Regions from separate parts of the Bombilactobacillus sp. ESL1187 genome, predicted to be linked through region 1. Evidence: riboswitches for the same ligand, from Rfam matches in the RefSeq annotation. Region 1 holds a riboswitch; the other holds the start of a gene.
What was found. A riboswitch is a leader RNA that binds a small molecule or an ion and turns the genes downstream of it on or off. The one in region 1 is predicted to bind lysine.

Region 1 (4,391 bases):
CTAACAAAATGCCCACAATAACTCCACCGACAAAAGTCGTCAAAAAAGTCCCAACGCTATGCCAAATACTAAATTTTCCGGTAACAAACGCTGCGAGCGCCAAATTTAAAGCCACTAAACCCGAGGCATCGTTAAATAACGATTCATTTTCTAAATTCTGCATTAAAGATTCTGGCACTTCAATATCGGCAGTAATGGAAGAAACCGCCACTGCATCGGTAGGCGCCACAATAGCTGTTAAAGCTAAAGCCAAACTTAATGGTAAAGCATCCCACAGCCAGTGAATGAAAAAGCCGCCCACAACAATCGTTAAAATGGCTAGTACAATCGCTAATGACAACACATTACGAAAATTACTTTTTAAACTATGAAAGTCTGTATTCTGACCATCATTAAACATGAGTGGTGCAATAATAATCAAAAAGAAAATTCCGGGTTTTAAATTAAAGTGTGTAAATTCCGGTAGCCAAGACAAAGCAAAACCCGTGGCAATTTGATAAAAAGCTAACGGAATTTTTGGATAAAGTGAATAAATGATATTAGCTGCAATAGTTGCACTAATTAACAACAAGCATGTAAAAAATAATGACACAAATTTCCCCCTTATTGTTGAATAGGCAGCTGTGAGTTAATTATTGGTTGACTGAAGAAAATGGGAACAATAATCTTATTAGCAATACATTAATTGTTCTTTATAACCCCGATACTTGCTGGATTAGCGCTCTAAAAACTTATTAGCTTTAAAAATAGCTAAGGAAATAATCGGTACAATGATCACCGCCGCCAATAATTCTGGCACCCCATTACTGCCAACGACTCCCATGATTGCCCAATTTAATCCTTTAACCGGCACTTTATAAGATGCCGCCATCGCTGAAGCATAAAGAATCCGCATTAAACCTAAAACTAATAATGTATTGGTTAATGCTCCAATAGCAGCAGCGACCACCATTGCTGGCGTTTTACTTTTCAGCTTATTAGATAACCAGCGGTAAACCCAACCAGCAAAGTAGCCAACTAAAATCCGTGGCAAGACCGAGATCACCGGATTGGTAAACACAATCGTGTCCAAAATACTAGACGGCGCTGCATAAGCACGTATTAATGAACCTAATCCCCAAATAAAACCAATCAAAGCTCCATCGTTGGGGCCTAACACAATTGCTGCCACAATAACTGTGATATGAATAATTGTAACATTAAGTACCCCTAAAGGAATATAACCTAAAAATGGCGTCATTGATTGAATCAAAATAATGGCAATCAAAATCGCCCGAATGGCAATTTTATAAGCTTTACTTTTACGCAATGTTTTCTCCCTACCCCAATCATCAAAATCAATTCTTGGTTACTAGATTAAAATCAATAATAAGTATACCATTTTTCAAAAAACTAGCTAGACTTGCGAGCAATTAAAGCTTAGCAGCTGCCAAAACTATACCAATTGTTAAATTAGTTGGTTAAAGCTTATTTAAATGAGTTCTTTTTAACCGAACCATTTTGGATTAATTGACTTTTCACCAATTACCACTACTTGCTTTAAGTTGGCTTGACTTTCCAACAATTTGCGCTAAAATTATAAAGCAAACAATCAAAGAAGAGGTTGCTAAATTTAAGAGTAACGTTCAGCCGATTATGAAGAATCTAAGCCTGAACGTGAAAGGACTTTTAGCCGAAATGGTGTTTAACTTCATTTATTCACTGTTGGGTTCAGATTGAATAAGTCTGAGACTGTCGCAATTAATAACAATTGCGGGGCGCTATCTACGATTTTATACTAGTAGCCTCTTTACGATTTTCGTAAAGAGGCTTTAATCGTTTTTAGAGTCCTTCTCACTTAGGAGGATTTTTTTATGGCAGAAAAAGGTTCACAAGATCACGTACAGCGTAATCTTAAAAACCGCCATGTTTCCATGATCGCTTTAGGCGGTTGTATTGGAACTGGTTTATTCATGACCTCAGGTTCGACAATTTCTAAAGCTGGCCCGGGGGGCGGCTTAATCGCCTATCTGGCCATGGGGATCATGGTTTACTTTTTAATGACTAGTTTAGGTGAGTTAGCCACTCATTTGCCCGTTTCGGGTTCTTTTGCTACCTATAATGCTAAATATGTTGACCCCGCACTAGGCTTTGCGATGGGGTGGAATTACTGGTTCAACTGGGCCATTACTGTTGCGATTGATATCTCAACAGCTGCCTTATTGATTCAATACTGGCTGCCCCATACTCCCGGTTGGATCTGGAGTTTACTCATTTTAGTCGTGATCTTTTTAATTAATGCCTTAACCGTTTCTACCTTCGGTGAAACCGAATATTGGCTATCTTTAATTAAAGTGGTGACAGTTATCGTCTTCTTAATCATTGGCTTTGCCATGATTTTAGGAATTATGTATCATCCGGCTGCTGGTTTAAAGAACTTTACTTATAAAAAGGCCCCCTTTGTTGGCGGCTTTCCAGCCATCTTAAATGTCTTCTTAATTGCCGGCTTTTCCTTCCAAGGAACTGAATTAGTTGGTGTAACCGCGGGGGAATCAGAAGATCCAGAACATGCAGTACCGAAGGCCATTAAAGAAGTCTTTTGGCGGATTTTATTATTTTACATTTTATCTATCTTTGTGATTGCTGCTTTAATTCCTTACACCAGCAAGAATTTATTGAGTGCGGCTAATGGTAATATTGCTGTTTCGCCATTTACCCTAGTCTTTAAACGTGCTGGACTAGCTTTTGCCGCCAGCTTAATGAATGCCATTGTTTTAACAGCCGTACTTTCCTCAGCTAATTCTGGTGCTTATGCTTCGACAAGAATGTTATATGCCTTAGCACACGAAAATTACGCTCCTAAAGCGTTTGGTAAAACAACCAAACATGGTATTCCTTTACTGGCTTTAAGCGCTACTATGTTAATTTCTTTATTAACTTTCGCAACCAGCATCTTTGGGCAAAAGATTTATATGTGGTTAGTGGCCGCTTCTGGCTTAACCGGCTTCATCGCTTGGGTTGGCATTGCCTTAAGTCATTATCGTTTCCGGAGAGCCTTTGTGCTACAAGGTCATGATTTAAGTGAACTCAAATACCACGCTAAGTTATTTCCTTTAGGACCAATTATTGCTTTAATTTTGTGTATCCTAGTCATCGGTGGACAAAATATTGATGCCTTTGTACATTGGGATTGGCAGCAAATTGGAATTACTTATATTGGCATTCCATTAGTTCTAATCTTATATTTTGGTTACAAATGGAAACACCACACTAAGATTATCCCGCTAGAGGAGATTGACGTTTCAAGTGAAAAATAATTATTACTAATAATAATTTAATAGACTGGCCATAGCAGCTTACTGATGACATTCTTGACAATTCGATCAGTAACTCGTTGCTAAAGACCAGTCTCTTTTTGTTAACAAATTAATTACTAGATTTTTCCGTTAATGCAACAATGGCCGTAATCTACGGGCACAAAAAACTGCTACGATCGCTTTGAGTGTATCTCCCGGAATAAACGCCAAACTCGAAACTACTGCTTTACTCCAGGCTAAATGACTTTGAATTGCTAACCAGCTAGCGCCAACTAAATTAACGCCAACAACGCCCAGCAACCAGACCACCAAAAATTCCGTCCACCATTTAGCAGAAAAGAACGTGCGCTTTAAAGTACTGCCGACCAGTAATGGCACAAAAAACCAAGCCACTAAGTAACCCCCCGTTGGGCCAATGAAACTAATTATTCCACCACGTCCGCCTGATAAAAAAGGAAAACCTAGCGCCACTAATAATAAGAATAATCCTACGGCCGCTGTGCCTGCTTTAGGGCCTAACAATTCCCCTGCTAGCATCACGCCTAAATTTTGCAATACAATAGTCACCGGGATAAAACCCAACGGAATTCCCGGAAATAATCCCAAAACGATAATAATTGTCGTCATCAGCGCTGTGGAAACTAAAGCTTTTAACGAATACTTCACGATTTCTCTCCTTCAACAATTACAATTTATTTAATTCAATCTGCGTTTAGTTTACCAGCTACCAGATTAAATTAACATCTACCAATCACCTGGCGTCATAAGCATTTGACTTTATCTTAAGTATCCAGTATGTTTTAATCAATTAATAATGGAGGTTATTTATGCAAACTTATGAAGAATCCCAAGCAACTGGTTTAAGCCGTTTTACTTCCTTAGTTTATCTATATACTGGTTTAGGCATTGTTTTTTGGTTAATGGCAGCTTTTGCTCTTGCTAAAAATCAAGCTTTCACCATGCCCATCATCATGTGGGGCGCACAACATTGGTTATTATCAACCATTATCATTGTGGGTTTGTCCATGATTTTATTAACCATGTGTCAACGTTTTGCGCAAAGTTCTTATTTAATGACGTTTGTCTGTTACCTCG
Region 2 (4,391 bases), 550 kb from region 1:
TTTCACCCCCTCTAAAACTACAGCATTAGCACCAATTAAAACATCATCACCGATAACAACGGGCTGGGCAGAAGCCGGTTCAATCACACCAGCAATCACAGCGTTGGCTCCGACATGAACCCGTTGACCGATCTGAGCGCGCCCACCGATGACTGTGCCCATATCAATCATGGTTTCGGCACCAATTTGAGCACCAATATTGATCACGGCACCCATCATCACCACGGCCTGATCACCAATTTGTACGTGATCACGAATCAAAGCTCCAGGTTCAATCCGCGCATTAACATTCTGAATATCTAACAAAGGCACCGCTGAGTTACGCGCTGTTACTGTTAAATGTTGAGCTGTAATGACGCTTTGGTTAACTTGTAAAAATTCTTGCACCTGAGCATAATCGCCATAAATAACTCCGACTTGCTCGCCAACAAAACTTTCAACCCCAGCTATCGCTTGTAACTTAGATAAATCGCCCTTAATTACTACTTGCACCGGCGTTTTCTTGGGTGCTTGACTAATAAAATTAATAATTTCTTGTGTATTCATCACAAATCACTCTTCTCCAGTTACTTGATAATCTTGATCTAAACGAAGTAAATCCATCGGTGTTTCTCGTTTGACAACTACTTGGCTATGCCCACGTTCGGCAAAAACCACTGCCGGACGTGCTACGCGGTTATAGTTGGAAGCCATTGAATAACCATAAGCACCCGTATCTAAGATTGCTACAATATCGCCCGGCTGCGTTGGCGGTAAAGGTTGATTCTTAACTAAGATATCACCAGATTCACAATAACGTCCTGCAATAGTTACCGTTTGCGTCGTTTTAGCTTGTGGTGCTTTAGCTAACACAGCAGTATAATCCGCTTGGTATAAAGCGGGGCGAATATTATCACCCATGCCCCCATCTACCGTGACAAAATTACAAATCCCAGCCACTTTTTTATGGGTTCCAATTGAATAAAGACTGACTCCGGCGGCCCCGACTAAAGAACGTCCCGGTTCAATCCAAATTTCTGGTAAAGGTTGTGAAGCTAATGGCCAAGCTTGTTGTAATGTTTGAACAATGGCTTGAACAAATTGCTTAGGCGCCAAATCCTCGTCACTTGCAACATACTGAATACCAAAGCCGCCGCCAAGATTTAAGACTTGTGGTACAAATTGAAATTTTTGGTACCAACTGGCGACTAACTGACATAACTTTTTAACTAACAATTCAAAACCTTCAACAGCCATGATTTGGGAACCGATATGGGCATGTAAACCAATAACTTGTAATTGTGGTTCTGCCAAAGCCTGTTGTAAGGCAGCTTGTGCTTGCTGTGATTGCACATCAAAGCCAAACTTGCTGTCAATTTGCCCAGTTTGATCATATTCATGGGTATGTGCTGAAATGCCGGGCGTAATGCGTAGCATAATCGCCACTTTTCGCTGAGGATAACTTTCGTGTAGCAATTGTGTCAACATGTTTAATTCATCAAAATTGTCAACAATGATGACTCCAATCTGATTTTGCACGGCGTAATTTAATTCTGCTAATGATTTATTATTACCATGAAAACTAATCTGCGCGGCGGGAAATCCGGCTTGTAATGCCGTCATCATTTCTCCTAAAGAAACTACATCAACATGTACTTGTTCTTGTTGCATCACTTGATAAATAGCTTTCACAGCAAAAGCTTTGCTGGCATAACTAATCGTGGCGTTAACGCCGGCTTGTTGAAAAGCTTGCTTAAATTGATGAACTTGTTGCCGAATTTGGGCGACATCATACACAACCAATGGTGTTTGATATTTATGTGCTAAATCCAGGGCATCGCAGCCCCCGATTGTCAAATGTCCTTGCGCGTTTAATGCCATTGCTGACTGCATGATTGCGACCTCCAGTAAAAATAAAAATTAATAATAAAAAAGGTCCTTTTGCTCGCTTTCGAACAAAAGAACCCATCATTCATTGCTAAAATTATGGCATTAGTTTGTCGTAAGCGCTCCGTAGAGATATTTTTCTACGACAGTCCATAATTTATTCAATTATGTCCCAGAATTTAAGCCCCGGCCTTTGGACTTAATCCTTCGGCAATCGCCCCTTTCACTATATTCTCAGCTGACCAGCTCCTATAGTTACTCTTGTTGATTGCGACCTCTTCGATATGTAAAATATTATAATTAATTAAAATATTTGTCAAGCTATTTTAATTTATTTCGGCAGATAGTTAAAAAATAAGTAGTTGCAGATTAAAAAATAAATGTTAGAATGCAAATTAATCCCCTAATAATTTTAATAATTGGGTAATAATTGATCAAGCAGAGAGGAATTCGTTAGTTATGAAAGTTATTAAATTTGGTGGTAGTTCGCTAGCCACTGGTTCACAATTTCAAAAAATTATTGCCATTATTCGAGCTGATCCTCAGCGCCGCATTATCGTTACTTCCGCTCCCGGTAAAAGATTTTCCCAAGATACCAAAGTAACCGATTTGCTAATCAAATACAGTCAATTAGTTATTAACCATCAGGATTTTACCCCCATTGTGACCGAAATTTGGCAACGTTACGTCGAAATTGCCCAAACTTTTGGTTTATCGAGTCTGCAAATTGCTGACTTAAAGCACCAATTAGACATTTTACCCACTACCACTTTCGCCAATAATGATTATTTAACCGCCGCGTTTAAAGCCCATGGTGAAAAGTTAACCGCCCAATTATTAGCCCTGATCTTGCAACATCAAAATCTTGATGCCCAATACATATCACCGCAAGATCTCGGTTTATTAGTTAGTGATCAACCTCATGATGCTGAAGTTTTACCGCAAACTTATCTTAACCTCAAAAAAATTAAGCTCCAACACCAATATTATATTGTGCCCGGTTTTTATGGCCTCACGGAAAAGCAACAAATTGCGACCTTTTCCCGCGGCGGTTCTGATATTACTGGGGCCATTTTAGCTAAGGGATTTCAAGCTGATCTTTATGAAAATTTCACAGATGTTGACGCTATCTATGCGGCTAATCCCCAAATCGTTGAGCATCCTCAAGCTATCAAAACTATGACTTACCGGGAATTACGTGAATTATCCTATGCTGGTTTTTCTGTTTTTCATGATGAAGCGCTCATTCCGGCCATTCAAGCCCAAATTCCGATTAATGTCAAAAATACTAATCATCCCGATTTACCAGGAACTTTAATTGTACCTGAAAAAGACTTTCACCCTCAACAATTAATGACGGGGGTGGCCACGTCCAACCATTTTGTGGCTCTCTATTTGCACCGTTATTTACTCAACAAAGAAGTGGGCTTCACACTCAAATTACTACAAATTTTTTATAAATATCATATCTCTTACGAACATATGCCTTCTGGAATTGATGATGTTACAATCATCTTTGATCAACGCCAATTTACACCTCAAATCGCCAAACAAATGTGTCAAGAAATTCAAGACACGCTTCATCCCGATCAATTAGAATGGATCGATGATTACGCCATTACAATGATTGTTGGCGAAGGTTTCCGCCAAAAAATTGGGGTCTTAAAAAAGATTATTGATCCGTTAGCACACGCCCATATTGGTTTACACATGATTAATCAGGGGGCTTCCCGTATTTCCATTATGATCGGTACCAAACAATCAGACGCTGATAAGGCCGTGCGGGCCATTTATCGTAGTTTTTTCGAATAGGAGACTTTAATATGGTGCAATTACTCAAAGTTCATGGTTCACTCAATCAATTCTTATTGCTGGACCAAACCCTTTTACAACAACCATTAACTACTCAAGAATTACAATTATTAGTCCAAACTTTAACCCAGATTCCCGCTTTGCAGCCGGTTGACGGTTTGCTTGTCGTGGACCAAGCAACTGAGCCAACAGCCTTAGGTCAAATGCAAATTTTTAATGCGGACGGTTCAACAGCTTTAATGTGCGGCAATGGTTTACGAACAGTGGCCCGCTATTTAGCAGATAAATTTCAGCAAGATGATTTCACTGTGGAAACTTCACAAAAAAGTTTACACGTTAAACGTTATCCCAATTTGGCACCTAACGTACCGGCCTTTGGTGTGGAAATCTCCCCCGTAAGTTTTAAACCACAGACTGTCGGTTTAACTACTCCAACAGAGCCGGTCATCAATCAGGTTATTCCCACGATTGATCCTGACTTAAAATTTACCGCTTTAGCTGTTCCCAATCCGCACTTGATTACTTTTGTACCAGAAATTGATACAACTCGTTTGCAACAGCTCGGTCAACAATTAAATGACCACAATCCTGAATTACCTGACGGAGTTAATCTAAGCTTTGTTAAAATTTTGGGACCGCAAACAATTTTTGTGCAAACTTTTGAACGCGGTGTCGGTTTAACCAACGCGTGTGGGACCGCAATGTCTGCGGCC

Region 2: another riboswitch for lysine. It lies ahead of lysA (diaminopimelate decarboxylase); the one in region 1 lies ahead of AC3B5B_RS03635 (amino acid permease).

What each region holds. Positions count from the first base shown of each region.
Region 1 is NZ_JBYLTZ010000001.1:729,070-733,460, forward strand. Features, by position in the region: gene AC3B5B_RS03625 (cation:proton antiporter) at 1-592, opposite strand, end outside; gene AC3B5B_RS03630 (ECF transporter S component) at 716-1,309, opposite strand; lysine riboswitch at 1,590-1,771, shown strand; gene AC3B5B_RS03635 (amino acid permease) at 1,854-3,296, shown strand; gene AC3B5B_RS03640 (biotin transporter BioY) at 3,426-3,962, opposite strand; gene AC3B5B_RS03645 (Bax inhibitor-1/YccA family protein) at 4,124-4,391, shown strand, end outside.
Region 2 is NZ_JBYLTZ010000001.1:177,808-182,198, forward strand. Features, by position in the region: gene dapD (2,3,4,5-tetrahydropyridine-2,6-dicarboxylate N-acetyltransferase) at 1-546, opposite strand, end outside; gene lysA (diaminopimelate decarboxylase) at 553-1,872, opposite strand; lysine riboswitch at 1,975-2,154, opposite strand; gene AC3B5B_RS00945 (aspartate kinase) at 2,326-3,678, shown strand; gene dapF (diaminopimelate epimerase) at 3,690-4,391, shown strand, end outside.